Regions from separate parts of the Xenorhabdus bharatensis genome, predicted to be linked through region 3. Evidence: predicted binding sites of a transcription regulator. Region 3 holds the regulator's gene; each other region holds the start of a gene.

Region 1 (8,402 bases), on a different contig from region 3:
CCCACAAACAGAATAAACAGCACTAATCCTAACGCTAACAATACATTCAACTCAGACAGAAACCGAATACCTTTGTTCACACCAGAGGTGACAGACACTGTTGCCACGATAACCGACAGCAATATCAGCCCCCCCTGAACCCCCAACCCCTGCGGCAACCCAAACAGTACTTTTAGCCCGTAGTTTAACTGTACGACCCCGATCCCAAGTGTTGTCGCGATGCCGAAAATCGTCCCTATCACTGCGGCAATATCCACGGTATGACCAATCGGCCCTTTGATACGATTCCCGAAAATAGGGTAAAGCGCCGAGCGAATCGTTAATGGCAGATTGTAACGATAACTGAAATAGCCCAGCGCAATCCCCATCAAAGCATACATAGACCAGCCCGTCAGGCCATAGTGAAACAGTGTCCACACCATCGCCTGACGAGCTGCTTCAATTGTTTCCCCTTCGCCCGTTGGCGGGCGCATATACTGAGTAATCGGCTCAGCCACGGAGAAAAACATCAAATCAATGCCTATGCCAGCCGCAAACAACATTGCCGCCCAACTGAGCAGACTGAATTCAGGTTTGGATTGTTCCGGCCCCAGCTTGATAGCGCCAAAGCGAGAAGCAGCCACAAAAATGACAAAGACGATGTAAAGCGTGGCTGCCAGCAGATAATACCAACCAAATGTTTTCGACACCCAGTTCAGGGTATTTTTTATCCAGATGCTTGTTGCATCCGTAAAGAAGAGCGTGAAAAGCGAAAAGAGAATAATTAATGCGGCTGAGGTAAAAAAAACGACAGAGTTTAGTGAATCCTTCTGAGTATTTTTTGGACTGTCTCCGGTATTCATAGGCAGTTCCTGAAGTAAGTTAAAAGGAAAAAATAAAAAAGAGCAATATTCATAATATTTTGAATAACAGGGAAAAAATTAAAACATCTTCTATAACCCCAACTAATTTTTGTAAAAATATTGTAATAAAACATATTTAATTTTGATTGAACATTCAATCAAAAAAAAGTTTAATAGCCATCGAATCATTGATTGCTGAGCGTAAAGTCATGCCCAAAGTTGGAATACAGTCAATAAGAAAACAGCAACTTATTGATGCTACATTAGCTGTCATCAATGAAGTTGGAATGCAGGAAGCAAGTATTGCGCAAATAGCCAAAAAAGCGGGTGTTTCTAACGGTATCATCAGCCATTACTTCAAAGATAAGAACAAGTTACTTGAAGCTGCCATGCGGCACTTATTGCATCAACTCCAGATGGCGGTGGCGCGACGGTTAAGGCTGCTCGACAATGCAACCCCTCTTCAGAGGCTGAAAGCCATCATTGAAGGAAATTTTGACACCAGTCAGATCAATAGTGCAGCTATGAAAACCTGGCTGGCTTTTTGGGCAAGCAGTATGCATCAACCCAGTTTATACCGCTTACAGCAAGTCAACAAACGTCGGCTATATTCCAATATCTGTGTCGAATTCAGCAGGGCTTTGCCCAGAAGAGAAGCACAGCTTGCAGCGCAGGGGCTGGCAGCGCTGATTGACGGCATCTGGCTGAGAAGTGCCTTAAGCAGCAAACCTTTTGACGTAGAAAGCGCATTCATTATTACTTTCGATTACATCGAACAGAAACTCAGATGACCCCCTTCCTGAATTCTGGCCTAAGGAGAACCCATGACCCGTTTTGGTTTACAAAAACTTTATATCCACGGTGCATATGTTGACAGTACCCATCCTGATAAAAATATTTTTGATGCTGTCAATCCGGCTAATGGTGAAATCATTGCACAATTACAGTCTGCGACTGAACAGGATGTTCAACGGGCAGTGGAGAGCGCGCAAAAAGGGCAGAAAATCTGGGCGGCAATGACGGCGACAGAACGCTCCCGGATCTTGCTGAAAGCCGTTGATATTCTGCGTGAACGCAATAATGAACTGGCTGAACTGGAAACGCTGGATACCGGTAAACCCCTCTCTGAAACCCAACAGGTTGATATCGTTACCGGTGCCGATGTTCTGGAATATTATGCGGGCCTGATCCCGGCACTCGAAGGCCAGCAAATTCCATTGCGTGAATCCTCTTTTGTTTATACACGGCGAGAACCGCTGGGTATCGTGGCAGGTATCGGGGCATGGAACTACCCAATCCAGATTGCACTGTGGAAATCAGCGCCCGCTCTGGCAGCCGGTAATGCCATGATTTTCAAACCCAGTGAAGTGACATCCCTCACCGCCCTGAAACTTGCTGAAATTTATACCGAAGCGGGTCTGCCGGATGGTGTATTTAACGTACTGACAGGTATGGGACATGAAGCGGGCCATTATCTGGCTGTCCATCCGAAAATTGCCAAAATGTCTTTTACCGGCGGAATTACTACCGGTAAAAAAGTGATGGCCAATGCATCCGGTTCAACACTGAAAGAAGTGACAATGGAACTGGGTGGAAAATCTCCGCTGATTATTTTTGATGATGCCAATCTGGATCGGGCTGCCGATATTGCCATGATGGCTAACTATTTCAGCTCTGGTCAGGTCTGTACTAACGGCACACGTGTTTTTATCCCGAAAGCACTGCTTCCTGATTTTGAAAATAAAATAATGGAGCGCGTTAAACGGATCCGCGTGGGTTCCCCTCTCGATCTGAATACCAATTTCGGCCCTCTGGTGAGTTTCCCCCATATGGAATCAGTTCTGCGCTATATAGAGAGCGGAAAAAATGCGGGCGCTCGGTTGCTGTATGGTGGTCAACGCCTGATGGACGGTGAACTGTCGAAAGGGGCATTTGTTGCACCAACCGTCTTCACAAACTGCACAGATGACATGCTTATTGCACGGGAAGAAATTTTCGGCCCGGTGATGTCTATTCTGGCCTATGAAACAGAAGATGAAGTCATTGCCCGTGCTAACAACACGGATTACGGCCTCGCCGCCGGAGTGGTGACAAACGATCTCTCCCGTGCCCATCGAGTAATCCACCAGCTGGAAGCAGGGATTTGCTGGATCAACACTTGGGGGGAATCTCCGGCTGTGATGCCTGTCGGCGGCTATAAACATTCCGGTGTCGGTCGTGAAAACGGATTAGTCACACTGCAACATTACACACAGACTAAATCTGTGCAGGTTGAACTGGGTGATTTTGAATCACTATTTTAAATAATGACTGAAACAGAGGAGATAACAATGGTATTTGACTACATTATTATCGGTGCTGGTTCAGCGGGTAATGTGCTTGCAACTCGTTTAACGGAAGATCCGAATATCACTGTCCTGCTGCTGGAAGCCGGCGGACCTGATTATCGATTTGACTTTCGCACTCAAATGCCGGCGGCGCTGGCATATCCCTTGCAGGGAACCCGTTATAACTGGGCGTATGAAACCGATCCTGAACCCTATATGAATAACCGCCGTATGGAATGCGGGCGAGGCAAAGGGTTAGGAGGCTCATCACTGATCAACGGCATGTGTTATATCCGTGGCAACGCGCTGGATTTTGACCACTGGGCAAAACAGCCGGGTCTGGAAGACTGGTCGTACCTTGATTGCCTGCCTTATTTCCGCAAAGCGGAATCACGGGATATCGGTCAGAACGATTATCATGGCGCAGATGGCCCCGTCAGCGTGACAACGCCAAAAGCCGGCAATAATGAGCTTTTCCATGCAATGGTGAAAGCGGGTATTCAGGCGGGTTATCCGGCTACTGATGATCTGAACGGTTACCAGCAGGAAGGCTTTGGCCCAATGGATCGCACTGTTACTCCCAAAGGCCGTCGTGCCAGCACTGCCCGCGGTTATCTGGATCAGGCCAGACAGAGGGCTAACCTGACCATTATCACCCACGCCTTAACGGATACGATCACATTTAAAGATAAAACCGCAGTTGGAGTGACTTTCTATCAGGGTAATAATTCCGCATTAACGCAGGCCACCGCCCAAAAAGAAGTGTTACTTTGTGCCGGCGCAATAGCTTCTCCACAGATTTTACAACGTTCAGGGATTGGCCCTGAGGACGTTCTGCAAGAACTATCAATTCCTGCGGTACATATTCTGCCGGGAGTCGGGCAAAATCTTCAGGATCATCTTGAGATGTATCTGCAATATGAGTGCCTCAAACCTGTTTCTCTTTACCCTTCTCTCAAATGGTACAACCAGCCCATGATTGGCGCAGAATGGTTATTTAAGGGGACAGGAGTGGGTGCCAGCAATCAGTTTGAAGCCGGTGGCTTTATCCGTACCAGTGAAAAATTTGACTGGCCCAATATTCAGTTTCATTTTCTTCCGGTAGCCATTAACTACAACGGCAGCAACGCAGTCAACGAGCATGGTTTTCAGGCTCATGTTGGCTCGATGCGTTCCCCAAGTCGCGGTCACGTAAAAATCAAATCCCGTGATCCACGCCAGCATCCCAGTATTCTGTTTAACTACATGTCTACCGAACAGGACTGGCAAGAGTTCCGCGATGCTATCCGCATCACGCGGGAAATTATGGCACAACCTGCTCTCGCCCCCTATTGTGGTCGGGAAATAAGCCCCGGTGTTGATATTCAGACAGATGATCAACTGGATGCTTTTATTCGTGAACGTGCTGAAACCGCTTTTCATCCATCCTGTAGCTGCAAAATGGGGCTTGATGAGATGGCGGTGGTTGATGGTCAGGGGCGTGTACATGGCGTTGAGAATTTACGGGTCATTGACGCTTCTATTATGCCGGAAATCATTACCGGTAATCTGAACGCCACAACGATTATGATGGCAGAGAAAATTGCGGATAACATTCGGGGAAATACGCCTCTGCCCCGCAGTCAGGCAAAATACTATGTCGCTAATGGTGCTCCCGCCCGAAAGTCAGAACTAAGCCGTTCATCGACAAATTAATGCTTATTGAAAGATCGATTATTAATACAGGAAAGTAGTTATTTATTCGCTACTTCCCTGTATTACATATGCTGGTTACAACAAATCTAATTCCATAAAAATATGCTCTGCTCCGTCTTCCATGTAAATTTCACCTTTGGTTTGATAACCAAGGCTTTCATAAAATGGCTGAGCATGACATTGTGAGGATAAACTCATCGTTGCCACCCCATTTTTGCGGGCATAACTCTCAATATATTCCATTACCAGACGGCCAATTCCCTGACCCCGATAGTCTTTCAAAACAGCAACACGCCCCACTTTGAGTATATTGTTGTGCTGTGGAACGGCTCTTAAAACGGCTATAGGATTTTCAGCATCAAATACCACAACATGCAGGGCAACATCATCATATTCATCAATATCAATTTCATCAGCAAACCCTTGCTCATCCGTGAAAACGTACTTGCGGACATTGAAAGCATGCTGAATTAATTCAGGGTCTTGTCTTCCTAAACTGTGTTTTATTTTCATTGTTATATCCTAAAAAATAATGACGAACAGAAGAATGGAATAGTAAAAATAGTGGCGAAAATGTTAAAAAACAAGAGCACTCTTTGCCGGAGTGCCCTTTCTGATCTCAACTAACAAACTATATTCAATGGATTCCAAGAAGCAATCCGAAAGAAGAAAGGCATTAACCTTCTTCTTTCTTACCCTCATCACCCTTAAGTTTATTAATTAAATCATCCGTTTTTTTATCTGTCTCGGACTTTATTTCTTTCGATTTCGATTTTGCATCATCTGTAAGCTGATTAATTTTATCCGTCGCCTGCTGCTGTATTTCCCCTGTTTTATTTTTCAGCTGATCAGCTGCGTCATTAACAGATTTCGTGATGTCATTCTTTAAATCTTCCGTTTTGGATGGCAGTTGACTTATGATTTTCTCAGTCGAACTCCCCGTGCTACTCTGGACGTCCTTCGAATTATCTACCGCTTTCTGGTCTTCATGATTAGCATCGTCTTGCGTTCCCTGTGGCTTTTCCTTTGTATCCAAGTTGTGTTGCTCTGAATCCGTCTTCATTTGTGTTGCACTATCTTCAACCGGTTTAGTTGAATCTTCCGCTTTTTTAGCTGCATCATCACAGCCCGCAATGAATGCCACAATTCCAACCAGAAACAGAGCACTAAGAATCTTTTTCATTGACTAACCCCTTGCACTTACGGAAATAACCTTGCAAATGAGTGTACTGGCTTTCTATGCCATAACATCCATAAGCTCTTTGTCGTAAACCTTGCCGATAAAAATAATTCTCATTTTTATCTGCCCGATTTGCTCTCTTAGGTGACTTATAGCAATGCAATATTTCATACAGACATATTTCGGGAAATTTATGGCAAATAATAGTCAAAATTTAGGAAAACGCCCAATCGCAACTTTTATCCGAAAAATTTTAAACGGAACATTTTCTGGCACTCTGGTGCTGGGAACCGCATTTTCCGGCTCAGTTTCGGCGACTGAAAATCCTTCTGACCAAAAGCCAGAAAAGAAAAATGAGGTGATGCAGTTATCAACACTTTCTGTTGTGGGAAGCACTCGTAACAGTACCAGTGCGGGTAGTTCAGCGCTCAAAAAGGAAGATATTGACCGTACTCAGGCGGATAATATTGCTGAGCTGCTCGGGCAGCTCCCCGGCGTTTCGATGTCCGGTTCAGTACGCCCCGGAGGACAGACATTAAATATCTGGGGAATGGGGGAGCAAGAAGATGTCAAAGTGACACTGGATGATGCCCCAAAAGGATTTGAGAAATATCGTCAGGGATCTATCTTCATTGAGCCGGAGTTAATCAAACGCATTGATGTGGATAAAGGGCCACACAATATATTGAACGGCAATGGTGGATTTGGTGGCTCGATTAAAGTTGTAACCAAAGATGCCAGCGATTTATTGCGCCCTGATGAGGATTGGGGTGGTTTTATTAAGCAAAGCTTCCATACCAATGACAGACAATGGATCAATAGTGCTGCTTTATATGGCAGAGATCCGTATGGCTACGCGGATGGCTTGCTGTATTTCAGTAAACGTGATGGCCATAATATCAAGCGCCCCGATGGGACACGTTTTGAGTTTTCACAAAACAACCAAACTTCCTATTTATTGAAAACCAATTTCTATCCTAATGATTCAAATACTATTAGTTTATCGGCTATGCGTACCGAGTCGGATGGTTGGAAACCATGGGCGGCGAAGCGGGATAAAATGAATGTTCCGTCAGAATGGGAAGTAGAAAAATATGGCTGGGATGGTGCATGGCAAAGAAAACTGGTCTTTCGTGATCAGACAGATCAAAATTATAGCGTCAAATGGAATATTGCACCGGAAGAAAACCTTTGGCTGAATCTGACGCTAACTAACACCTATTCGAAGACTAAACAAAATGATCGCCGTCCGGCAGATGTCTCCGGTAATTATGCCTCTTCTATGGGACAGAAAAGCTGGGTTGATTACACAGATATTCTCTCTGATATCAATAATAAAAGCATATTCTCAACCGGAAATATTGAACATGAGCTAATGATTGGAGCCAAATGGCATAAAAATCAACGCAACGTGTTAATGTTCAATAAAAGCAAAAGTAAAAATATACAAGAAAATGCTGAATATAATTACGGCTATTATCAGCCGTACTATATGCCAGCAGGTACTCAGCATACCTACAGCCTGTATATGCAAGACTCTCTGAAACTGGGGGACATCACAGTGACACCGGGGGTGCGCTACGATCATGTGAAAAATACAGGCGAAGAGAATAAGGCTCCACGTTTTAACAATAAATCCCCTGAAGCCAACCATGACTACAGCAGTGTCACTTATGCTGGCTGGACACCTCATCTGGGCTTAATGTGGAAAACCAATCAGAATCTCTCACTGTTTGCAGATATCAGCCACACATGGAGAGCACCACTAGTAGATGAGCAGTATGAAGTTCAATCAAATGACTCCAGCGTCCCTGGTTCCAGCCGCAACCTAGATACTGAAAAAATGACCGGGATACGACTTGGGGCCATACTTGATTACGATAATCTGATGCTTGAGAATGACAGCTTACAAATCCGTACTACGCTATTCCGTAATCGGGGAAAAGATGAAATTTTCAAAAGACGTGGAATTTATTGTGAAGAACACGGCAAAAATGGTTTACGTGATACATGTGGAAAGCCATTAGCGAATCATCGCAATCTACCCGGCTATACCATAGAAGGACTAGAAATAGAAACTTTCTACGATAGCCAGACCCTGTTTGGTAAATTATCTTACTCCACTATGCGTGGACAGCGCGATACTTCACCGCGCGACCCATGGATAGGACATAAAACATGGTGGGATCAAATACCTCCAACTTCATTGCGCTCTACGCTCGGGTTTAAAATACCACTCTTACAAATGAAGATGGGCTGGAAAGGCGACTTCATCCGCAAACAAGACCGTTCACCTGCAGATGGCGATCCAAAAGCGAAAGAGTGGTCACTGGCAAAAACCGCAGGTTATGCCCTACA
Region 2 (8,402 bases), on a different contig from region 3:
TCATGATGGTAATCAGCCTTTCACGCGGCGCATCCAGTGTTCTGGAACCCATCACAGAAGGTACATTACAGCCGAAGCCGACAATCAGTGGCACGAAGGATTTACCCGGTAATCCCAGAGATTGCATCAGCCTGTCCATCACAAATGCCGCTCTGGCCATATAGCCGGAGTCTTCAAGAAAAGAGAGAAACAGGTACATCATGCCGATCTGCGGAACCAATGGCAGCATGGTATTGATACCGCCCCCGATCCCTTGTGCAAGGAAAATGGTCAGCCAGCCGGGAAAGTGGAGGGTATAGCCGAGCCACTGCATACCATCAATGAAAATGGCAGAGGAAGCACCATCAAAAATGGGTTGTAAAGCCCCGCCGATATTAATCGCCAGTACGAACATGAGATACATGACAAACAGGAAGACAGGCACGCCCAGCCAGCGATTGAGAATAACTTTATCTATTGCCTGAGTCAGTTTATTGGGTATTGCTGAGTCAACATCCGTGACTGCCAGACACAATTTATTGATTGCCTGATAGCGGGCATCTGCAATGATAAGCTCAGGTTCTTCAATCTGTTTCTGTTGCAGGCGAAGTTGACTTTCGTCTAATTGTGCCTGCGTCAGTTCTGAACGCTCAAAGCTGTATATATCCCCTTCCAGTATTTGTAAGCTGAGCCAGCGGCGCTGTTGCAGATTAAAGTTTTTGTTGATCAGGTCGGCGAGGTTGTTGGCTTCCTGCAATAAAGTATCAGGGTATTGAACTAATACAGGGCGTACAGGCTGGTGGTAGTGGTCAATGGCCTTTTTAAGCGTATCTATCCCTGTCGAGCGGGTAGAGACGAGCGGAATGACCGGGCAACCAAGATGCTGCTCCAGCGCTGCAATATCTATGCTGATATGCTGGCTTTTGGCGATATCCAGCATATTCAGGGCAACAATGCAGGGAATCCCAAGCTCAATGAGCTGTAGTGAAAGGTAGAGATTACGTTCCAGATTCGAAGCGTCAACGACATTGATGAACATATCGGCTTCGCTGCTCAGTATATAGTGACAGGCAATCTGCTCGTCAATTGAGGTTTGTTCGGAAATGGTTGTGAGAGAATAGGTGCCGGGAAGATCCACAAGGTCTATTTGATGGTTTGGAGTGGAAAAATGCCCGGTTTTGCGTTCAACCGTGACGCCAGACCAATTACCGACCCGTTGTCGGGAGCCTGTAAGTTGGTTGAATAAAGTGGTTTTCCCAGAATTAGGGTTACCGATTAAACCTATAGTTAATTGTTTCATCATACTTTTTACTGATCAGGAATAGGGGGCATCATTGCATTCAGTTTCTGGACTGTACGGCATCTGAACTTCATTCCGTTGGATGTACTGCTAATGTGAGGAGTGCTAAGTCTTTTTTACGGAGAATAAGGTTGACTCTGCGTGCTTCTATTTGAATGGGGTCTCCCAGAGGTGCAACCCGGATAACCTGAAAAGTAGAACCGGGTAACATCCCCAGAGACAATAATTTTTGTCTGTATGCGCGATTTATCTGTGGCAAAAACCCCAGAATTTTATAGCTTTGATTTGGAGTCAGTGACATATAACACTCCGTGAAAACTTAAAAGACAGTGATTATGAGAATGATTATCCTCAATAAAGCGAAATTCACAAGGAAAAAGTATATTAGTTATTTTGGATTAAAGCGCTAATGATAATAATATGCAATACCAATATCATCTATTTATCACTGAATAAGGACGGAATAAATTGATATTAATCAATTTAATGGTGATTTAATTAAAAATTAAAGTTATGTAAAGAATATCTGAGGGAAATGAACAACAAGCTCCAATAAGAAATGGAACTTGTTGTTATATATTTTTCTATTAATTTTTCGGTGGATAAAGTAGATCATTTAATGATATTGAGATTCGGGCATCATCCTGATGTTCACTCCAGAGTGTTAAGTCATACACCCACCATGCTTCAACGTTGAATTCATAGAAACGGCGTATTGCATCGCCATGAAAATCAGAAATCGGGGGCGATTTTTGCTTTCTGATATCTTCATCCGGATGAGTTTGCAGGAAAAAGTAATCGTATGTTTCCTGTAGTTTACTGTCGGGAACCTGATGGGCATGGCCGGTAAACTGAGAGCCAGCAAGTACCAGTGAGGAATCAGGCATGGTGATGCTGCTGTATATCGTACCGCTGACCTGAGGGTTGATACTGACTCCTTGAGAATGTCGGGTATCCTGTTTTGAATACCAGATTAAACTTAATGGATTATATTTAGGAATATAAAAGAGTGTGGATGACCAGGTTGATTTTGTGTCCGGGTCATAAGTAGAAAGACCGAAGAATCTTATATTGCTGAGTAAGTCAAAACTGCTTTGGATATATTTATTCATAAATTATTCCTTAACAATTTGAGTTTATTATTTGTATTTATAATTATTTAAACAATTTATCGTAATCATTAATAATGGTTATTGAATTGTTTGGTAGGTTATATGAAGTCTTAATGAAGACAGGCTGGTATTTCTCGTGTTCAGATTCTTTAGACTGGCAATAAATTGCCGTGTGATGATAGAAAATAGTATTAATTTATTAAGGTATTTTATGCCTGACAGAACTGGCTTAATTAAGCCAGTTCTGAAAGTGAACTACCGCAGAATATTAACGTTTTTTACCAAAAGCGGCTGCCAGAGCATCACTCATGGCACTGTTAGTTAATTGTGCGGAACCGGATGAACGGAAATTCTGGCGGCCTTTGCCATTTCGGTTACGTTCATTGCCATTACGTTCCTGACGGTTATTTCCCTGAACGTTATTACGGCGTGCTGGAGCTTCTCCCGGTTGCTCATCAAGGCGCATTGTCAGAGCAATACGTTTGCGGTTCAGGTCAACATCCATTACCTTCACTTTCACGATATCGCCCGCTTTCACTACCGTGTGTGGATCTTCCACGAACCGGTCGGAAAGGGAGGAAATATGTACCAGCCCATCCTGATGGACGCCGATATCAACAAATGCACCGAAGTTGGTGACATTGGTGACAGTGCCTTCCAGAATCATACCTGCACGCAGGTCATTCATTGTCTCCACACCGTCGGCAAACGTGGCGGTCTTGAATTCAGGGCGAGGGTCGCGACCCGGTTTTTCCAGTTCTTTCAGAATGTCGGTAATCGTCGGGATACCGAATTTTTCCGTGGTAAAATCCTGAGCCTTCAAATCACGTAAAGCCGCTGGGTTACCCATCAATTCCGGTAAAGTCTGTTCTGTTGTAGACAGAATTTTTTCAACTATCGGGTAGGATTCAGGGTGGACGGTAGAAGCATCCAGCGGGTTATCACCCTGATTAATGCGCAAGAAGCCCGCACATTGCAGGAACGCTTTCGGCCCGAGGCGGCGAACTTTCAGCAGTTCTTCACGGTTGTTGAAACGACCGTTTTCATCCCGCCAAGTGACGATATTCTGGGCGACAGAGCGGGTCAGGCCTGCAACACGGGTCAGCAGAGAAACAGAGGCAGTATTCAGATCAACACCGACGCTGTTTACACAGTCCTCAACCACCGTATCCAGTTTTTTGGCAAGCTGAGTCTGGCTGACATCATGCTGATACTGACCAACACCAATGGATTTTGGCTCGATTTTCACCAATTCCGCCAGTGGGTCCTGAAGACGACGGGCAATGGAAACCGCGCCACGCAGTGAAACGTCCAGATCAGGGAATTCCTGAGCAGCCAGTTCTGAGGCTGAGTAAACAGATGCACCTGCTTCACTGACAATCACTTTCTGTGCGGTCACAGCAGGATACTGTTTCTGAACATTGGCAAAGAAGCGTTCTGTTTCACGGGATGCCGTGCCATTCCCAATAGCGACCAGCTCAACATTATGTCTGGTGCACAGCGCTGCAACCGCGGCGGCTGCTTTATTTTCCTGGCCTGTGTGTGGGTAGATGGTATCTGTCGCCAGTAATTTACCGGTTGAGTCCACGACAGCAACTTTTACACCTGTTCTCAGACCCGGGTCCAGACCCATTGTGGAACGCATACCCGCAGGCGCTGCCATCATCAGATCATTCAGGTTACGGGCGAAGACGTTGATCGCTTCGTTCTCTGCTTTTTCGCGCAGCGTCCCCATTAACTCTGTTTCCATATGCAGCAGCACTTTGATCCGCCATGTCCAGCTCACGACAGCCTTGCGCCAGCTATCAGCCGGTGCGCTGTTCAGACGCAGGTTCAGGTGGTCAGTGATAATCTGCTCGCAGTAGCTCTCTTTAGGGGCTTCTTCAAACTGGGGATCGGCATTCAGGGACAGTTGCAGGATGCCTTCATTGCGTCCGCGGAACATCGCAAGAGCGCGGTGCGAGGGGACAGAAGAGATAGCTTCATGATGATCGAAGTAATCGCTGAATTTAGCGCCTTCTTCCTCTTTACCTTCAACGACTTTGGCAGTCAGGTGGGCATTTTTCCACAGGTACTCACGAACTTTCACCAACAGAGACGCATCTTCAGAAAAACGCTCCATCAATATATAGCGAGCGCCATCCAAGGCAGCCTTGGTATCCGCAACACCGTTGTCAGCATTAACATAAGCCGCAGCGGCGGATTCCGGCTCCTGCTGCGGGTCTTGCCACAACAGATCTGCCAGTGGCTCCAGCCCGGCTTCAATCGCAATTTGCCCACGGGTACGGCGTTTAGGTTTATAAGGAAGGTAGAGGTCTTCCAGTTCGGTTTTGCTGAGCGTGGTATTAATGGCTTCAGCCAGTTCATTCGTCAGTTTACCCTGTTCTTCAATAGATTTCAGGATAGTCTGGCGGCGGTCTGACAGTTCGCGCAGATAACCAAGACGGCTTTCAAGCTGGCGAAGCTGGGTGTCATCAAGACCTCCGGTTGCTTCTTTACGGTAACGGGCAACAAAGGGAACGGTGTTTCCTTCATCAAGTAAAGTCATAGCAGCCAGAACTTGTTGGGGTTGAGCCTGTAGCTCACCGGCAATAATTCGACTTAAAGATTCATTCATAGTCTATTTTCTTCAACTTTCTCTGTGCCTGCGGATATCAGCAGGCAGTGCCAGATTCATCCTTAACGGGATGCTGGCAGGGTTCAAACTTGACTCCATTATATACGTACAGAGCGCAATAATTTCCAGTATATGCCTTTTATCTTTCGGTTGTCTGTTTTGTTGCGAGCACTGAACCACCGTAGTGATTGATTATTTCCTGCTGTGATACAACTCGTAATCTGGCAGGTATAGCATAATATTTCTGTCATGTTGCGATGGAACTCATCGAATATCTGCCCGGTTAAGATATAGTACTGCGCCATTAATCATATTTTCTCAAGTGAGTTTTTCATGGGCAAAAGTAACTATATTACCCGAGAAGGCTGGCAGGCGCTTGATCAGGAACTGAAGTACCTCTGGAAAACTGAGCGCCCACAAGTGACTCAGGCTGTCTCTGATGCGGCTGCATTAGGGGATCGTTCAGAAAACGCAGAATATATTTATGGTAAAAAAAGGTTAAGGGAAATTGACCGCCGCGTACGTTTTTTATCTAAGAGACTGGATGTCTTGCAAATTGTAGACCCTGACCCGCGACAGGAAGGAAAAGTTTTTTTTGGGGCATGGGTTAAAGTCGAAAACGAAAAAGCCGAAGAATATATTTTCCGCCTCGTGGGGCCGGATGAGTTTGATCCGGCCAAAAAATGGATTTCCATTGATTCGCCGGTGGCAAGAGCACTGCTTGGTAAGCGGGTTGATGATGAAGTCACGGTAATGACGCCGAATGGTCTGGCGGTTTACTGGGTGTTGGCAATCAGTTATCAGCCACCGGAAATATAAAAGCCGTAGGTGTAAATCAGGGATTCAGGAAAACAGGGATGAAAAACAGAAACATAAGCAATTATTGCCAATAATGTGAATATTCTTAAAATACATGGCGTTAGTGTTGTTTTAAAGCATGGATTTTCTGTAAGAATAATGGATATTGCGGGCATGGAGCATCTTGGGAGCTGAAACATGCAAGAGAGTTATAAAATCCTTGTTGTTGATGATGATATGCGTTTGCGCGTATTGCTGGAACGCTACTTATCGGAGCAGGGTTTTCAAGTTCGTTGTGTTGCAAATGCAGAGCAGATGGACCGCTTATTGACCAGAGAATCTATTCAATTGATTGTACTGGATTTAATGTTGCCGGGAGAAGATGGGCTTTCTATCTGCCGCAGATTAAGGAGTCAGAGTAACCCGATTCCTGTCATCATGATATCTGCGAAAGGAGAAGAAGTTGACCGGATTGTCGGTCTGGAAATCGGAGCAGATGATTATCTGGCAAAGCCCTTTAATCCACGGGAATTATTGGCACGCATCCGCGCAGTGTTGCGCAGGCACTCTAATGAATTAGCCGGCGCATTGACACCGGATAACGCAGTCGTGACGTTTGGTAAATTTAAACTGGATCTCGGGACGCGAGAAATGTTCCATAAAGATGAACAATTGCCTCTGACCAGTGGTGAATTCTCTGTACTGAAAGCATTGGTGTCTCATCCCCGTGAACCGTTATCGCGGGATAAGCTGATGAGTCTGGCCCGGGGCAGGGAATACGGTGCAACGGAACGCTCTATTGATGTGCAGGTTTCCCGTCTGCGCCGTTTGCTTGAAGAAGATCCGGCACATCCCCGCTATATCCAGACCGTTTGGGGGTTGGGATATGTTTTCGTCCCTGACGGTAATAAAGCATAAATCGTAATAAGGGATAAGTGGAAGTACGTTATGAAAAAGTTCAGGCTCTCACTGCATAATAGATTTTCCCGTGCTCTGGTCTGGGCACTGGCGATGCCGTTGAGCAGCCTGATGATCAGTTATCTGCCTGCCACCATGCTGGCAAGGTGGGAAGGCATCTCATTTATCACCGTATTCCCGTATATCCTGTTCAGCACACTATTGTCAGTATTATTTGTTGCCGCAATGTGCTGGCTTTACTTTCGGGCACAAAGGCGCCCTTTGGCAGCCATACAACAGGCAATCATCAGGATCGGAAAAGGAAAAATCATCGCACCATTACCTGAATCGGGAACATCTGGCACCCGGTCAGTTATCCGTGCCTTTAACCAAATGTTGGTGGCGCTTAAATCGCTGGAGGATGATCGGGCTATTTTTATCGCAGGTCTCAGCCATGATTTACGTACACCGCTGACACGGATACGGTTAGCGATAGAACTGATTGACGGTAAAAATGATTTCCTTTGCGAGTCGGTGAATCATGATATTGAAGAGTGTAATGCAATTATTAGCCAGTTCATTGATTATCAGCGGGCAGGGCAGGATACGGCAAAAACTCGTTGTGAATTGAATCTGCTCATTGAGGAAGTGGTAAAGGCAGAAAAAGTGGCGATTGCAGCTAACCTGTCGACTCTTCCGGTTCTCATTATGGCTGACTCTCTGTCAGTGAAGCGCGTACTGGCGAATATGCTCACTAATGCCCAGCGTTATGGCAATGGATGGATCGGCATCAGCAGTGGAAAAACTGAAAAATTCGGCTGGTTTCAGGTGGAAGATAATGGCGCTGGTATCACAAAGGAAGACATTGATATTTTGTTCCAGCCTTTCAGACAGGGAAAAGCGCATAACATGAATAACCGCCATGATCACAATGGCGTCGGGTTGGGACTGGCTATTATCCGCCGTATCATCGACATGCATGATGGATATCTTGATGTGGGCAGAAGCGAAAGGGGCGGCTTATCCATTCGCGCTTATATTCCATTGGCTGTTGATTCCTGAGTTCCTCATTCTGAACTGCTGTCATAAAAATGTCATAATTCGTACATTTTGCTGTCATCAAAGTGACTTATTTTTCCCTCCAGAATCATCTTTTTTAAAACCAAACGATTATCAGTTGTTTTTAATGAATGATGTGTCTCTTAGCGGAGGGTGTATGAAACCAATGCGTCTCACTGTAGTAGGTATGATGGCAGCAGCATCAGCTATGGTATCTGTCTCTTCATTTTCAGCGGCCAGCCTGACAGGAGCCGGAGCAACCTTCCCGGCACCGATATATACCAAATGGGCTGATTCCTATCAAAAAGAAACAGGCAATAAAATCAATTATCAGGGAATTGGTTCTTCGGGTGGCGTAAAACAGATCATCGCTGGCACGGTTGATTTTGGTGCTTCCGATGCACCTCTCACCGATGAAAAACTGGCATCTGATGGTTTATTCCAGTTTCCGACTGTGATCGGTGGCATTGTGTTGGCAGTGAACCTTCCGAATATCAAATCGGGCCAACTGGTGCTGGATGGTAAAACGCTGGGAGACATCTATCTCGGTACCATCAAGAAATGGAATGATCCCGCCATTGCGAAACTGAATCCGGATCTTAAACTGCCTGATCAGGATATTGCCGTTATTCGTCGTGCG
Region 3 (8,402 bases):
TTTTGTGTTGATGCTATGTCATTTAAATCGTGTTATTGAAGCCGTATTGCTTAAATGATGTTGTTCATAACATGTTGTTTAAACGCATTTTAATATGTCAGAAACAGCCTTCTGTTCTGGGCGAAAAAATAAACTCGGACGAGGTCATTATTAATGAAAAGCATTAAATTACATACTTTGGCAGCATTTCTCATGGCGGCAGGGTTCAGTGCGGGTACTTGTGCAGAAAACATTCGTACGGAAATGACATCACAGCAGATAGTGGATTCACTTAGTCAATTAAATGTGAATTTCAGTATCGTAGACAATCAGGCCGGAGCACATGGGACGAATTGCGCCATTTTAGGTGCAGACTGGGCAGCTTGTAATCAGGTTAATATCATATTGACTAATGGTGATCAGAATATTGATTCTGCGGATTGGTCTCTCTATTTCCACAGTATTCGCCAAATTCTCAGAATTGATCATGAGCAATATAAAATAACTCATATCACAGGGGATTTGCATAGGCTGGAACCGACTGAAAAATTCAGGGGTATCAGAGCGAATGAAAAAATCATACTGCCAATTATCGGAGAATACTGGCAGATTTATAGCACCGATTTTATGCCGCGCTGGTATGCCACATCCGGTGATGCCATTCCTAAGGTATTGGCCAATACGGATACTGAAGATCTGAGTGCATTTTTATCTCCTTTTCAAGGAGAACAATGGAAACGAACCACAACGGATCATAATATTCTGATGACACCTGAAAACCGTTTTGAGAAAAATCGGCAGATGGTGCTAATCAGTGAAGATAAATTGCGCGGGAAGATTATTCCGACACCTAAAAAGGTGACGATTCACTCACAGGATGTCAATTTGTCCCGTGGCGTAAAATTGGAGCTGGGAGGGTTAAGTGGTCAATCAATCAAGGTGATTAGAGATCGTTTTGCTGCCCACAAGATTAAATTAACCGATAGCGGTTATCTGATTACAACGCAAATTAATGCCGACAAGTTTGCGGGTGACTGGCGGGTGAAAGGTGCTTATTCGCTGGATATCACCCCCAGAGGAACACATATAGTTGCTTTTGATCAGTCCGGCGTATTTTACGGCCTGCAATCGCTGTTTTCCCTGATCCCGGCTAATGGCGTGCCGAAAATTGCCACATTAACCGCACAAGATGCGCCCAGATTTGAGTATCGAGGCATGTTCCTTGACGTTGGGCGTAATTTCCATAGTAAAGAAGCTGTATTGCGCCTGTTGGATCAAATGGCTGCTTATAAGCTGAATAAATTCCATTTTCACTTAAGTGACGATGAAGGTTGGCGTCTGGAAATTCCCGGTTTACCGGAGTTAACAGAAATCGGCAGTAAACGTTGCCATGATTTAAGTGAGGTAAAATGTTTACTACCACAGTTAGGCTCAGGGCCGGACAGTAATAATATGGGAAGCGGTTACTTCAGCCGTCAGGATTACATTGATATTCTCGAATATGCCAAAGCCCGTCAGATAGAGGTGATCCCCGAAATTGATATTCCGGCTCATGCCCGTGCAGCGGTGGTATCAATGGAGGCCCGCTACAAGAAACTGATGGCACAAGGACAAGAACAAGCAGCTAATGAGTATCGTTTGCTCGATCCGACAGATACCTCAAATACAACATCTGTACAGTTTTATGATCGCCATAGTTATCTGAATCCATGTATGGACTCTTCCAAACGTTTTATTGACAAAGTGCTCAGTGAAATTGTCGCCATGCATAAAGAAGCCGGCTCACCGCTGACAACATGGCACTATGGCGGGGATGAGGCGAAAAATATTCGACTGGGTGCGGGATATCAGGATAAAGATGGCCCGATTGAACCGGGTAAAGGGATCATCAATAAGAAAATTGAAGATAAGCCGTGGGCAAAATCTCAGATTTGCCAAAAAATGGTTGCAAAGGGGATTATCAAAGATGTTGATGAACTGGCCAGTTATTTTGCGGTTGAAGTCAGCAAAATCGTCAATAAGCATGGCATTGATACGATGCAGTCATGGCAGGATGGTCTGAAATATGCGAAATCAGCTAAAGACTTTGCTACACGACATGTTGCGGTGAATTTCTGGGATACGCTTTATTGGGGCGGTGCAGATTCTGTTAATGATTGGGCCAATAAAGGCTATCGGGTCATTATTTCCAATCCTGATTATGTTTATCTGGATATGCCCTATGAGGTTAATCCGAAAGAGCGGGGTTACTATTGGGCTTCCCGTTTTAATGATGAAGCGAAAATATTCAGTTTTGCACCCAATAATATGCCCCAAAATGCTGAAACTTCGGTGGATATCAACGGAGACTATTTTAATGCAAACAGCGGTAAACGCTGGCCGGGGGCATATGGGCTGTCAGGGCAGTCATGGAGTGAGACTGTACGTACTGATGAGCAGATGGAATATATGATTTATCCGCGATTATTACCGTTGGCGGAACGGGCATGGCATCAGGCTGAGTGGGAACAGAATTACCAGCAGGGAAGGGAATATAAAGGCGGGATTACACGGTATGTAGATACCGATAAGCTCAATAACGACTGGCTGCATTTTGCCAATCTGATGGGGCAGCGCGAAATGGCTAAACTGGATGAAGCTCATATTGCGTACCGTCTGCCGATACCCGGTGCAAGAATTGTAGCCGGAACACTAGAAGCGAATATCGCCTTGCCGGGCATGACCATTCAGTATTCATTGGACGATGGAAAAACATGGGAAAGTTATGATGATAGACAGCGGCCGCATGTTAATGGGCATGTAAAAATTCGCTCTGTCAGTACTGATGAAAAGCGTTTCAGTCGGGTGGAAGAGGTACCTTCTGAGTAATCCTAAAATAGGACATTAAAAGCAATCTGCCGATTAGTGTCAGCTAATCGGCAGCAGCTTCTCTGACAGGGTCAGACACGAGAAGTAGCAGTAAATGCTGACTCCTTATCGTGCTTTTACATCATGTAACGAACCGTCTTTGCGACAATCGCCTGTAGTGCAGTGACCATACAGGTATAGACTATGATTTGACAGCTTGATTCCATAACGTGTTGCGATATCTTTCTGACGTTCTTCAATGGATTCATCGCTGAATTCAATCACTTTACCGCAGTCGAGACAAATTAGATGGTCATGGTGATGTTGTTGAGTAAGTTCGAAAACCGATTTACCGCCTTCAAAATTGTGGCGTGTAACAATGCCGGCATCATCGAACTGGTTCAACACGCGATAGACAGTGGCGAGGCCAATCTCTTCACCGATATCAATCAGTTTTTTGTAGAGATCCTCCGCACTGACATGATGGCATTCTGGGTCCTGTAGCACTTCCAGAATTTTCAGGCGAGGAAGTGTTACTTTAAGTCCAGCATTTTTCAATGCTTTATTGTTGTCGGTCATGCGGATTCAGTCCTGTAGCTTGAGTTTAGTGAACTTAACAATACATACCCATCGTTTTTCAAATCGCCTTTTTGTTGGCTATTATACCCCTTCATTTCTGTCACATAGTGAGCTATGTTCCAGAGGATGAGTATCCTTGCCATCGTGATGCGACTCAAAATCCATAAGTTATGGGTGTATCGTGAGAGAATCATGATTTAGTTTCACGTTGTAGATTATAGGCATGGATATTGAAAATGAAAACCATGCCTATCGCGCTATCATGACACATTATTCGGGAATTATCCTGTGCAAAAGACGTTTCTTGTGTCTATCAGACGCCAGAAAGTATCTATAAAACGCCAGAACAATTTTATGCGCCAAGGATTTCTGACAGGCTCATTTCAGCCGTGATCTGTTTTACCCAAGTTTCAACACGTTCATCAGTCAGTTCTGGCTGGCGATCTTCATCAATGGTGAGACCAATGAAGTGCTTATCGTCTGCCATTCCTTTTGATTCTTCATGATGATACCCTTCGATTGGCCAGTGACCAACGATAATTGCACCACGAGGTTCGATGACATCGCGAATGGTGCCCATGGCATCACAGAAATACTCTGCATAATCTTCCTGATCACCGCAGCCGAACAAGGCAACTAATTTTCCATCAAAATTGATTTCTTCCAGTGTCGGGAGAAAGTCATCCCAGTCACATTGAGTTTCGCCGTAATACCAGGTTGGAATGCCTAGCAGCAGGATATCGAAAGCTTCAAGATCTTCTTTGCTGCTTTTGGCAATATCGTGGACTTCCGCAACATCAGCACCGCCCAGTTTTTCTTGGATCATTTTGGCAATGTTCTCTGTGTTGCCAGTGTCGCTGCCGAAGAATATACCTATTATTGCCATAAAGTGGATTAACCTCTTGTTTTATGTGTAGTTAAGTTATACACGTCACGCTGAAATCAGCAGGAGAAAAATATCAGTTTTAATAAACGAAAAAACTTTATTTTGACCAAACATCAATGACAAGTCTGTCAGATTTGTGTGGTAGCGCCGTATCACGCTGTTGAATTAAAGCCGTTAATTGGTAAGGTTATTTTCTGTTGCTAACTGAGCCAGCAACATCTGTTCAATCAATTCACTGCGGCTGATATTACGCTGTTTTGCCAGATGATTCAGTGCATCGACAGCATCTTCATTAAGTTTTAGCTCCACCCGGCGAAGTCCTTTGACTTTATCCCGGCGTAGCTGATTACGTTTATTGATCCTAAGCTGTTCATCTCTGGACAGCGGACTTGTTTTAGGTCGCCCAGGCCTGCGTTCATCTGCGAACAAATCCAGTGTGGTGCGATCAGTTTGTTCTTTTGCCATAAATTCAATTGATAAAGGGCGTGTACCAATAATATAGCCGGCAATGATACCTTAGCTGGGCGCGTGTCGCTACTGGTTGATAGGAGAGATTATCAGGATTGGGTATAACAATAGTGGTTAATAAAGTATCGTGAAACAGATAATGTGGAAAAGGAACCATTCGTACTGATTAAGGTCATTCCCTTAATCAGTACATGGATACGTGCGTTATCGCATAAAAACCTTTCTTATCATATAGGTAAGAGAATCAAGACGTTGCTGCCATGCAAAATCAGGTTCCATGATTTGCCTGCCGATGGAACCATCAACAGTGATCATCAGCCAGGAAGCGGCCTGTTCAGCATTAATCTGCGTATCAATTTCCCCATTTTCAATGCCTGTGCTGATTAGCTGGGTTAAATGTTCGCGGACTTTTTTCTCATTTTCGATAAATATCTTATTAATAGCCGGGTTCCGGCTTGCTTCAGCAATAATTTCGATACTGAGCCGGGCATAACCGGGTTCGTTATAGAGTTCTACCAGCTTTGCTAACAACTTTTCGATAGTCACGATCACTGAATTTTCATCATAACAGGCAGCCAGAATTTCATCGTAGTCATGGCTATCTTCTTCTGCAATAGCCTCAATAATGGCATTTTTGGTCGGGTAATAATGAAACAGGTTTCCGGGACTCATGCCAGCCGCTTTGCAAATTTCTGCTGTTGATGTTGCATGAAATCCTTTTTCGATAAAACAGGAGATAGCTGCATCAATAATATGCTTACGTTTTTCCCGCTGTTTTTCGGTCTGTTTTTTCACCTTATATTCCTCCAAAGGCTGGGTACAGAATCAGAACGATTCATATCAGTGATAATTAAGATCGTCTTTTGTTACCGATGACAATTTCCTGAGACGTGGAATGATATAATTTTTAAAATCATCCATATAGCTATAAATAACGGGCACAAACAGTAAACTGAGTAAAGTTGAGCTGAGTAACCCGCCAATAACGGCGATAGCCATGGGAGCACGGAAATTGGTATCCGCACCACTGGTCAGAACCAAAGGGATCATGCCGGCAATCATGGCAATTGTCGTCATGATGATCGGCCTGACACGTTCTTTCCCTGCCTGAATGATGGCATCATTGCGTGACATGCCAGAGCGGGATTTTTCGAGAATAAACTCAACCAGTAAGATGGAGTTTTTACTGACAATGCCCATCAACATTAAAATACCGATGATAACGGGCATATCAATCGTGGCATTATAAAGAAGCAGAGCGATAATGGCACCACCGATAGCAAACGGCAGAGCAACCAGAATAGTGACAGGCTGTAAGAAATCTTTGAACAGAATAATCAGGATAGCCAAGACCATCAGGATACTGAGCATTATGGTGGTGAAAAAACGGTCGAACATCTCATTCATGTATTCCACATCGCCATACTCAATTCTTTTGACTTGTGGTGGTAATTTGTCCAGCGTGGGTAACTGATTAATCTGTTCTAATGCCGTGCCGATAGCTATGCCGTCAAGATCTGCTTCAATCACGGCTTTACGTTGTCTGGAGATGCGTTCTATGGCATCAGGCCCTGAGCTGAAGGTAATATCTGCAACAGATTTAATCGGAACATTAATTCCTGATGTACTACTGACATACATATTACGTAACACGTCCAGATTATCCCTGTCTTCTTTGGCTAATAAAACGCGGAGCGGCACCTGCCTGTCAGGTAAATTAAATTTAGCGGTATTGGCGCTGATTTCACCAATGGTGGCGGTTTTAATAGCAGCACCAATCGCATCGGTCGTTACTCCTGCTCTGGCGGCTTCCGCAATATTGGGGGTGATAATTATTTCTCGTCTGGGTAAAGGCTGTAGGATCTGAATATTCTTTAAGCCGTTTAATTGCATCATTTCCTGACGTAACTGCTGTATTGTCTGAGAAAGAACCTCCGGGTAGTCGCTGGCTAAAACAATGGAAACATCTCTATTACCGTTACCGCTGCCAAAGTTATATCGAATATCTGGCGTTGCACTCAAAATAGGTGCTAATGATTCTTCAAATTCCTTTTGTGATAATTTCCGATCATTAATCGGCACTAAATTAATAATAATAGTGCTTTTACTTTGACTGATATCCCCGGCGGTTCCTTCAACCCCTGCAATAGAAAAGATATCTACAATTTCTGGCCGGTCTTTAAACTGCTTAATAATCTTCTGTAAAATTTCATCACTTTTGGCTACCTGTGTGCCGGGAGGCGATTCAATATCTACTTTAGCGATACTGATATCCGATTTGGGTAAAAAACCGGAGGGTAGTAGCTCAATCAGGCTTAATGAGCCCAAAAGGAAAACAAGGGCTAAGGCCAAAGCTGTTTTACGAAATCTGAGTGTTTTATCGAGAATAGCCACATATTTGTTGATCCATTCCGGCGTCCTGACTTTATCTGCTTCGCTATGTTTTTCCGATAAGGCTTTTTTAGCCGACGCCTTTTTCGGTAATAACAGGTAAGCAGACATCAGGGGAGTGACCAATCTGGCCACTAACAGAGATGATAAAACAGCGGCTGAAACAGTAACGCCGAAAGGCACAAAATACTGGCCGACAAAACCGCCAACAAAACTGACCGGCAGAAAAACGGCAACAATCGTAATCGTAATCGCGATGATGGCAAACCCGATAGCATTGGAGGCTTTGATCGCGGCAATATAGGGTCTTTCACCTCTTTCGATATATTTTTCTATATTTTCGATTTCGACTATCGCATCATCCACTAAAATTCCGATTACCAGTGTTAATGCTAATAGTGTGATGCTGTTTAATGTGTAGCCAAATAAATGCAGAATAACAAAAGTGGGCAGGATAGATAACGGCAGGGCAATTGCAGCAATTAAGGTTGCCCGCCAGCTTTTAAGGAAGAAAAATACAACAATGACCGTTAATATGGCACCTTCGATCAGTGTTTGCATCGTGGCATTATAACTGGCTACAGTGTATTTCACATTTGATGAAACGAGTTTGATATTAATATCAGGGTACTCTTTTTGAATTTTTTTTAGTGCTTGTGTGACCCCTTTTTCGACGATGGTATCACTTGAACCTTTGATACGGTAGATTGCAAAACCAATAACAGGTTCACCATTCAGACGTGCAATAGTATTTGTTTCTGAATGCGAATCTTTAATTGTGGCAATGTCACCCAGTGTGACCCAGTTATTATTTTCTAATGGAAATTTTAATTTGCGTAAATAATCAATTTGATTTTTGGCACCTAAAATACGGATAGCATGCCCCTGCCCGGCGATAACCATTTTCCCGCCAGGAATATTGACATTACTCTGGAGTAATAAGCGGTTAATATCGGCAACACTGATTTTTAATGCAGCTAATTTTACCGGATCAGGCTCAACTAATATTTCTCTGTTTGTGCCTCCTGAGCGGCTGACTTTTTGTACGCCGGGAACAGTTAATAAATGCTTACTTAATTTATCATCCACAAACCAGGATAATTCAGTCAGGCTTTTATCCTTTGACTGAACAGCATAATTCAGAATAGAACCACCTTCTACATCAATACGGTTTATCAGAGGCTCATCTATAGTTTGTGGTAATTCTGCCCGTATTTGGGTGATTTGTTCCCGAATATCATTAACGGCGACA
Region 4 (8,402 bases), on a different contig from region 3:
GATAACTATGTGACCGGGGTGAGCGAGCGCAGCCAACAAAGAGGCAACTTGAAAGACGAAGTGTATAAATCATTCATGCCGAACTCTACTACAAGGAAAAAAAATCATGAATAGTGAGGAAAATATCTTAATTGCTATTTCTATGGAAATTATTCTCGATGCAGGTAATGCCAGAGAAAAAAGTGAAAAAGCAATGAAATTCGCTCGTAATGGCGATTTTGAAAATGCTCGCCTATATATGGAAAAAGCACGAAAGATGATGTTATCAGCTCACCAAACACAAACTGATGTTATTCAGAAAGAGACTCAGGGCGCTGATATTAATTTGAGTCTGCTATTTATTCATGCTCAGGATACGCTAATGACGATACGCAGCGAGTTACTCCTGAGAGAGGAAATGATTGGTTTATATAAACACATTAAAAGTGTGAACGATAATAAAGGAAAAAATCATCATGACGAAAAGTAACACGCTATTTCCTGAAACGTTTCTCTGGGGTGCAGCAACCAGCGCTTATCAGGTTGAAGGCGCAGCAGAAAAATATGGTAAGAAATTATCACAGCAAGATATTCTCAATAATAAACCCGGGTTAGCTGATTCTCATATTACCAGTGATCATTATCATCGCTATAAAGAAGATGTTGCATTAATGAAAGAACTGGGATTAAAAGCCTATCGTTTTTCTATCGCATGGTCGCGTATTTTTCCTGATGGCATCGGGAAACCCAATGATGAAGGCGTGCAGTTTTACCATAATCTTATCGATGAATTATTAGAAAATGGCATTACACCAATTCCAACGCTTTATCATTATGATATGCCAATGGCTTTGGTGGAAAAATACCACGGCTGGATTGACCGGCAAAGTGTCAATGATTTTGCCTACTATGCTGAATTTGTTATCAGAGAATACGGCAGGAAAGCCAAGTACTGGCTGACGATTAATGAACAGAGCATTATCGTACAATTCTGGACGAAAAAATGCTTTATCCCTGAACAGAATCTCGATAACGAACAGATTAAATATCAGATAAATCATCACATGAATCTGGCTCACGCCATCGCCTGTAAATTAGTCCATCAATGGGTACCGAAAGGTCAGGTTGGTGCGGCACTGGGATATTCGGCTATTTATCCGCTGACCAGCAAACCGGAAGATAATCTGGCAGCCCAGAATGCCAATGATCTGCGTAATTACTATTTCACCGATATTTATTTGAAAGGCGAATATAATCAATCCGCTTTGATCTACCTGAAAAGTCAGGGGCTGGCACCTAATATCGAAGATGGGGATATGGCGTTAATCAAAGAAGGATATTCTGATTTCCTGGCCCTCAATTACTATTGCAGCCATGCAGCCGCCGCCGCACCAGCAGGTGCTCAGAGGCGCATGGATGGCTTTAATCCGACAGGTATCAAAGGGCAAATGGACGGTTATGAGATCCAGCCTGATTACTATCAGATCCACAAAAACCCACAGCTTGATACTACCGACTGGGATTGGTCTATTGATCCGCTTGGGCTTGAGTATCTATTACGCGATTTATATACCCGTTATCAAAAGCCATTAATGATCACCGAAAATGGTTTTGGCGCTGATGATATTCTGGAATCTGATGGCACCATTCATGACAGTTATCGCATTGATTATTTAAAGCAGCACCTACAGGCGATTAAACGGGCAATGGATTCCGGCGTTGTCGTGCTTTCCTATAACCCGTGGAGTTTTATTGATCTTCTTTCCACCAGCAATGGTTATAAAAAGCGATATGGTTTTGTTTACGTCAACCGTACTGATGATGACCTCAAAGATCTCGCTCGTTATAAGAAAGATTCATTTTACTGGTATCAGAATGTTATCCAGACACGTGGTGGTTCATTAAACGAATAGAATAGGAATAAGTGACCTAATGACTGAATATTCCGTAATAGTCACAGCCCCTTCGGGGCTACATACCCGGCCTTCGGCACAACTCTGTAATTTAGCTAAGACTTATAGTGGCACAGTAGAAATTATCAGAGGAGATAAAGTCGCTAATTTAAAAAGCATGTTCAAAATTATGTCGATGGGAATTAAAAATGGCATGGAAATTATTGTTCGGGTAGAAGGAGAAAACGAAGAGGAAATGGCGAAATCCGTTGTTGATCTTATTCGTAGTATTAAAGAGTAAACTTTATTGTTTATTTATTGGAAATAAATTATGGTCTCTTTTGATGAAATGGAAAACATTGCACATCAGCTTATTTCTCCGACGCAATTAAATAAATATATTAAATATGGTCACGTCGCTGCGGCCATTCAGTGTGAATCCGGCCATATTTATACCGGAGTGAGTATTGACACTTCCTGTTCTATGGGATTTTGTGCAGAACATGGTGCCATTGCCGATATGATAAAGCATGGAGAAAATCGGATAATTAAAGTTATCGCGGTTAATAAATCCGGCGATATTATTTCTCCTTGTGGTCGTTGTCGGGAATTTATCAGCCAGATAAATCGGGAGAATATACATACCGAAGTGAAAGTAAACAAAGAGGTGGTTTTATCATTAGGTGAGTTATTACCGTTTGATTGGAAAAACATGTAATCATTTTTATTTTTAATTGATGCCAGATAGAAAAACCCTGCCAGAATTTATTATTCTGGCAGGGTTTATTATTCATACAAAATTAATTTTGTAGCGTTTATTTCGCTTCTACCGCTTCCATTCCGACCAGCCCCACTTTGAGGTAGCCCGCTTTACGCAGAGAGTCCATGACGCTCATCAACGTTTCATAATCCACGCTTTTATCCGCTTGGAAGAAAATCGTGGTTTCTTTATTGGACTGTGTTGTTTGATCCAATACTGAAGAGAGCGAATCACGGTCAACCTGTTGATCACCGACAAATAACTGACTATCAGCTTTTACCGTCAGAAAGACCGGTTTCTCCGGCCGTGGCTGTGGTTTAGCTGTGGATGCCGGTAAATCAACCTTGATATCAACAGTTGCCAGTGGTGCTGCCACCATAAAGATGATCAGCAACACTAACATGACATCAATAAAAGGTGTGACGTTAATCTCGTGTAATTCACCGCTATCGTCCAAATCTTCATTAAGACGTATTGCCATAATTAATTACCTTGCTTCTGCTTTATCCGTTTTTCTGTCAGCCAAATCAAGATCACGACCAAGCAACAAAATTGCCTGTGCCGCAGTATCACCAACCTGCCCACGGTATGATGAAATAACACGGGCAAAAATGTTATAGATAACGACCGCAGGAATTGCCGCAACCAGACCCAGTGCGGTTGCCAGCAGAGCTTCTGCAATACCCGGTGCAACAACGGCAAGGTTAGTGGTTTGTGAATGGGCAATACCAATGAAGCTGTTCATGATCCCCCAAACGGTTCCGAACAGGCCGACAAACGGGGAAATTGCACCGATAGTTGCCAGATAACCGTTTCCACGCCCCATATGACGGCTGATTGCAGCAACTGCACGCTCCATACGGAATGAAGTGCGCTCTTTTGTGCCGTCTTTATCGGTACTTTCGGCAGATAAGCTGCGCTCAGTCTGTGCTTCGCTCAGTAACAGACGGCTAATACTGTTCTTACCGAAATCCGAGGCAATTTTTACTGCTTCATCCAGACTGGCAACATCAGCTAAAGCCAGTTGTTCTTTACGTAAGCGGCGACGCGCTATTAACAGTTCAGATCCTTTAGAGAAAAAGAGTGCCCATGTAATAATAGAGGCGATCACCAGACCAATCATGACGCTTTTTACGACTGCATCAGCATTCTGATACATACCAAAAACGGAAAGATCCGTTGCAAAACCGCTGGATAGGTTTTCGGCTTCTGCCGCCACCGCGGTTTCTACTGCACCAGCTTCTGTTATTTCAGTCACTTCTGTAGTGACTGTTGGCTGTTCTGCCGTCGCTGCTTCATCCGTTTTCTGCGCTTCACCTTGCTGTGTCTCTGTTTTCACTTCACTTGCCTGTGGAGCCACGGAAGATACCGGTGTTGCCGGAGCTGCTACCTGAGTGGCAGCCTGATTTTCTGGTGCGGTAACCGCTGTAGTTGGTGCAGTATTAGCTGGTGCGGTATTAGCTGGTGTAGTATCAGCCCATGCTGAACCTGTTAACCCGAATGCCAATAGAATAGAAGCTGTCAAATTACGCATCAGTTAGCCTTACTCTCTTTTTTATAGATTCTGTTACTTAGCAGTGAATCGCTACTCATCTTGCTAATCCTGATATATCTGTCGTCTTTCAAGCCGCCTCTTTATGGGCTGAAACTCGAAATTCATTAGGTATATGTTTTATTACTTTTTGCCCGGTTTCACGTTTTTCATCACATAAGGGAAAAAGTCCGTTCCGAATGATATCAGACATTGAGCGATTTGATAGTAATTATCATTACTATTTAATAAAAAAAGTGGTAATAAAAAGGAGTTATCCCAGCCGTTTTTTCTTTTTTATCGTTCTCACTCACCTTGAATTTTTGTCAAGTTGTCAGAATCCCTTTGTAAAAAACCGGACTATTCTTTTAACTTGCTAATGATTATTTAAGCAATCGTGATGAGTCAGGGGGAGGGCTATATGTCAGAAAAAAAATTGGAAACCAGACTGGTGGAAGTCGGGAGAAAGCGTAAGTACACACAGGGAGCGGTTAATCCTATTATCCAGCGTACTTCATCCGTCATTTTCAAGACGGTTGAGGATATGAGGCATGCGATAAAAAACCGGGCTAACGGTGAGCTGTTTTACGGGCGTCGTGGCACGCTGACGCATTTTGCTTTTCAGGAAGCAATGGCTGAACTGGAAGGGGGTGTGGGCTGTGCTCTGTATCCTTCGGGCACTGCCGCGATTACTAACAGTATTCTGGCATTTGTAGAAACAGGTGACCATGTTCTGCTAACCGGTACAGCTTATGAACCGACTCAGGAATTTTGCAACCACGTTCTTAAAAAGATGCATATCTCCACTGATTATTTTGATCCTCGGCTCGGTGAAGAGATTGCCTCACTCATTCAGCCAAACACAAAAGTCATCTTTCTTGAATCCCCCGGCTCTCTCACTATGGAGGTTCAGGATATTCCTGCCATTGTACAGGCGGCCCGGCGAGTTAATCCCGATATCGTTATTATGATCGATAATACTTGGGCAGCGGGTGTTCTTTTCAAAGCGCTGGATTTTGGTGTCGATATTTCTATTCAGTCTGCGACAAAATATATTATCGGCCATTCAGATGGCATGCTTGGTACGGCTGTCGCCAATAGACGCTGTTGGGATCAATTACGGGAAAACTCTTATCTGATGGGGCAGATTGCTGATCCTGATACCGTTTATTCCGCAAATCGTGGGTTACATACTCTGGCTGTCCGCTTAAAGCAGCATGAAGAAAGCAGCCTGATCATTGCTAAGTGGCTCGCCCAACGCAGTGAAGTCGCTGAGGTTTATCATCCAGCTCTGCCTTCCTGCCCCGGTCATGACTATTTCAAACGCGATTTTACGGGTTCCTGCGGGCTGTTTTCTTTTATGCTGAATGTCAGCCTGACTTCTGAGCAGCTTTCTGACTATCTGGATAATATGCAATATTTTAAAATGGCATTTTCCTGGGGAGGGTTTGAATCACTCATTCTGGGCATTTCCCCTGAGTCACTTGCAATCCTGCGTAATTATAATTTCCCCCAAAAAACGGGAACGTTAATTCGTGTGCATATCGGGCTGGAAGATCCTCAGGATTTAATCGCTGATCTGGAGGCTGGCTTCTCCCGCATTGCATTGAGTTAACGGTATTTATTTTTATACGCCTCATTTTACAGGTGCCTCTTTGCTGGCCGCTCCCCCCGCCACCACAATGCATCTTGTAATCCATGATGTGTATATGCTGAATCAAATCAACTATCCTGAGGTCGTTTTGCGGTACACTGGAACACATGGACTTGTATGATTAATTCGATTGTATGACACTGGTTGTACAAAAATTGTCATAAAGATATTGTACCGAAATTACAGGATAAATATGGAAACGTTAAGCGGGATCGTGCAAGCGCTTTGGCAGCATGACTTTACCCTACTCGCCAATCCCGATGTCATCTGGATTATTTATGGTGTTATCTTCGTCACACTGGTATTGGAAAACGGTTTATTACCTGCCGCATTTCTACCCGGTGACACCCTTCTGATCCTCACCGGCGCTTTAATTGCCAAAGGTGTCATGGGGTTTATTCCGACTGTCATATTATTGACGATCGCTGCCAGCCTCGGGTGCTGGCTGGGGTATTTACAGGGGCGCTGGCTGGGACACACCCGGATTATTAAAAACTGGCTATCACACCTTCCGGCAGAGCAGCGCCAGCGGGCAAATGTTTTATTTGCCAAACACGGCTTAGCGGCATTGCTAATCGGCCGTTTCCTCGCTTTTATCCGCACTCTTCTACCCACCTTCGCAGGTATTTCCGGTCTGAACAGCAAACGCTTTCAATTTTTTAATTGGTTAAGTGGCTTCTTATGGGTCATCATAATTGTGAGTTTTGGCTATGCCCTGAATCAGATACCCTTTGTTAAAGCGCATCAGGATTTGGTCATGAATATTTTGATGATCTTACCTGTTATCCTGTTAATTAGCGGACTAGGTGCTTCGCTATTGATGTACTGGCGTCATAAAAAAGCATCATCACATAAAAACCAATGAGCACATCGGTTATTTACCGCTGTTCCCAAAATCACACTATTTTTTTCTAGCGATTAGCTTATCAACAAAAAAATTAAACAATCCGAGTCCACTCAGACAAGCATCATAATAGCCAGTCATCCGGCATTAAGAACATGATCCTGCATAGAGTGGACTCTATCACTGCAATAAACCAACATAACTCAATAACCGAATGCTAAGACTTGGGGAAAGTTTATGTTATTCAGTTAGTAAGGATTGTTATTATGCAGAACTTCACACTATACATCCCAACCAAAGTCATTTTCGGTAAAGGGCAGATATCCGAATTACGCAATCAAATCCCTCAGGATGCCAGAATCTTGCTACTTTATGGTGGTGGCAGTATTAAAAAGAATGGCGTTCTTGCTCAGGTTCACGCTGCATTGGAAGGTTATCCCGTTGAAGAATTCGGTGGCATTGAGCCAAACCCAGCCTATGAAACGCTCCTCAAAGCGGTGGAATATATACGCCATCATGATATCAATTATTTACTGGCTGTGGGTGGCGGTTCGGTCATTGATGGCACAAAATTCGTTGCTGCTGCGGTCAATTATCCCCATGAAGATTTATGGGACATTTTGACAACCGGCGGCGCAAATATCACCTCTGCACTTCCGTTCTCATGCGTTCTGACACTACCCGCCACAGGCTCTGAAACCAATAATATTTCGGTTGTCAGTCGCCTGAAAACACACGATAAGCAGCATTTTGCATCACCTTTTATTTATCCCAAAGTCGCTATTCTCGATCCTGAGGTCACTTACTCCCTTCCTCCACGCCAAACCGCAAATGGTGTTGTAGACGCATTTGTACATACACTGGAGCAATATCTGACTTACCCTGTTAATGCAAAGGTACAGGATCGCTACGCTGAAAGTTTACTTCTCACATTGCTGGAAGAAGGGCCGAAGGTGCTCAAAGATCCCAGAGATTATGATGCACGGGCCAATATTATGTGGACGGCAACTCAGGCCCTCAACGGTCTTGTAGGTGCAGGCGTTCCGCAAGACTGGGCAACCCACATGCTGGCACATCAGTTGACAGCTTTTCACCATTTAGATCACGCTCAGACTCTGGCAATTATTTTGCCGCATCTCCTACAGGAAAAACGCGACACTAAACACGCAAAACTTTTGCAATATGCTGAGCGTATCTGGCATTTCACGGAAGGAACGGAAGAACAGCGCATTGATCAGGCAATCCATGCCACTCGTGAATTTTTTGAAAGTCTCGGTGTGAAAACCCATTTCTCTGATTATCAGCTTGATGGCAGCACTATACCGGGAATGCTCCAAAAACTAGAACAGCAGGGTTTGGTTGCTTTAGGTGAACACCAGGATATTACGCTTGAAGTTAGCAAGCGGATTTACGAGGCGTCCATCTGATATTCCAAATCTGGAGGAGGTAAGAATGGGTCAGCAGACAATTATTAAACTCGTTGACGGGAATCTCATGCCGCAATTAGGTATCGGAGTCTGGCAGGCGAGTAATGAACAGGTTGTTAAAGCTATTCACACCGCGTTGAGTGTTGGTTATCGTTCTATTGATACAGCAGCGATTTATCACAATGAAACAGGCGTCGGAAAAGCATTGCGGGAAAGCGGTATTCCGCGTGAGGACGTTTTTATCACAACTAAACTGTGGAATGATCGCCATCAGGATGCAAAAACCGCCCTGCAAGAGAGTCTGGACAGATTACA

The links. The regulator Fur, encoded in region 3, represses iron uptake genes when iron is present. The targets are predictions, from matches to a motif close to ATAATAATGAGAACNACTATCAA.
Region 1: a site for Fur is predicted at 6,145-6,167, ahead of AAC855_RS17100 (TonB-dependent hemoglobin/transferrin/lactoferrin family receptor). Genes of this name have one in related genera too.
Region 2: a site for Fur is predicted at 1,609-1,631, ahead of feoA (ferrous iron transporter A). Genes of this name have one in related genera too.
Region 4: a site for Fur is predicted at 4,385-4,407, ahead of exbB (tonB-system energizer ExbB). Genes of this name have one in related genera too.

What each region holds. Positions count from the first base shown of each region.
Region 1 is NZ_JBBMXG010000020.1:48,120-56,521, reverse strand. It holds gene AAC855_RS17130 (choline transporter) at 1-842, opposite strand, end outside; gene betI (transcriptional regulator BetI) at 1,052-1,633, shown strand; gene betB (betaine-aldehyde dehydrogenase) at 1,667-3,145, shown strand; gene betA (choline dehydrogenase) at 3,173-4,864, shown strand; gene AAC855_RS17110 (GNAT family N-acetyltransferase) at 4,940-5,377, opposite strand; gene AAC855_RS17105 (YtxH domain-containing protein) at 5,541-6,047, opposite strand; gene AAC855_RS17100 (TonB-dependent hemoglobin/transferrin/lactoferrin family receptor) at 6,238-8,402, shown strand, end outside.
Region 2 is NZ_JBBMXG010000012.1:100,142-108,543, reverse strand. It holds gene feoB (Fe(2+) transporter permease subunit FeoB) at 1-1,279, opposite strand, end outside; gene feoA (ferrous iron transporter A) at 1,350-1,580, opposite strand; gene AAC855_RS13005 (pyridoxamine 5'-phosphate oxidase family protein) at 1,867-2,391, opposite strand; gene AAC855_RS13000 (Tex family protein) at 2,660-5,008, opposite strand; gene greB (transcription elongation factor GreB) at 5,342-5,827, shown strand; gene ompR (osmolarity response regulator transcription factor OmpR) at 6,005-6,724, shown strand; gene AAC855_RS12985 (ATP-binding protein) at 6,755-7,765, shown strand; gene pstS (phosphate ABC transporter substrate-binding protein PstS) at 7,920-8,402, shown strand, end outside.
Region 3 is NZ_JBBMXG010000007.1:108,327-116,728, reverse strand. It holds gene AAC855_RS08605 (beta-N-acetylhexosaminidase) at 154-2,847, shown strand; gene fur (ferric iron uptake transcriptional regulator) at 2,953-3,405, opposite strand; gene fldA (flavodoxin FldA) at 3,758-4,291, opposite strand; gene ybfE (LexA regulated protein) at 4,466-4,756, opposite strand; gene AAC855_RS08585 (TetR/AcrR family transcriptional regulator) at 4,964-5,554, opposite strand; gene AAC855_RS08580 (efflux RND transporter permease subunit) at 5,600-8,402, opposite strand, start outside.
Region 4 is NZ_JBBMXG010000014.1:6,669-15,070, forward strand. It holds gene AAC855_RS13830 (PTS sugar transporter subunit IIA) at 107-469, shown strand; gene AAC855_RS13835 (glycoside hydrolase family 1 protein) at 456-1,892, shown strand; gene AAC855_RS13840 (HPr family phosphocarrier protein) at 1,912-2,172, shown strand; gene AAC855_RS13845 (cytidine deaminase family protein) at 2,203-2,589, shown strand; gene exbD (TonB system transport protein ExbD) at 2,687-3,112, opposite strand; gene exbB (tonB-system energizer ExbB) at 3,119-4,165, opposite strand; gene metC (cystathionine beta-lyase) at 4,584-5,777, shown strand; gene AAC855_RS13865 (DedA family protein) at 6,010-6,681, shown strand; gene yqhD (alcohol dehydrogenase) at 6,927-8,087, shown strand; gene dkgA (2,5-didehydrogluconate reductase DkgA) at 8,113-8,402, shown strand, end outside.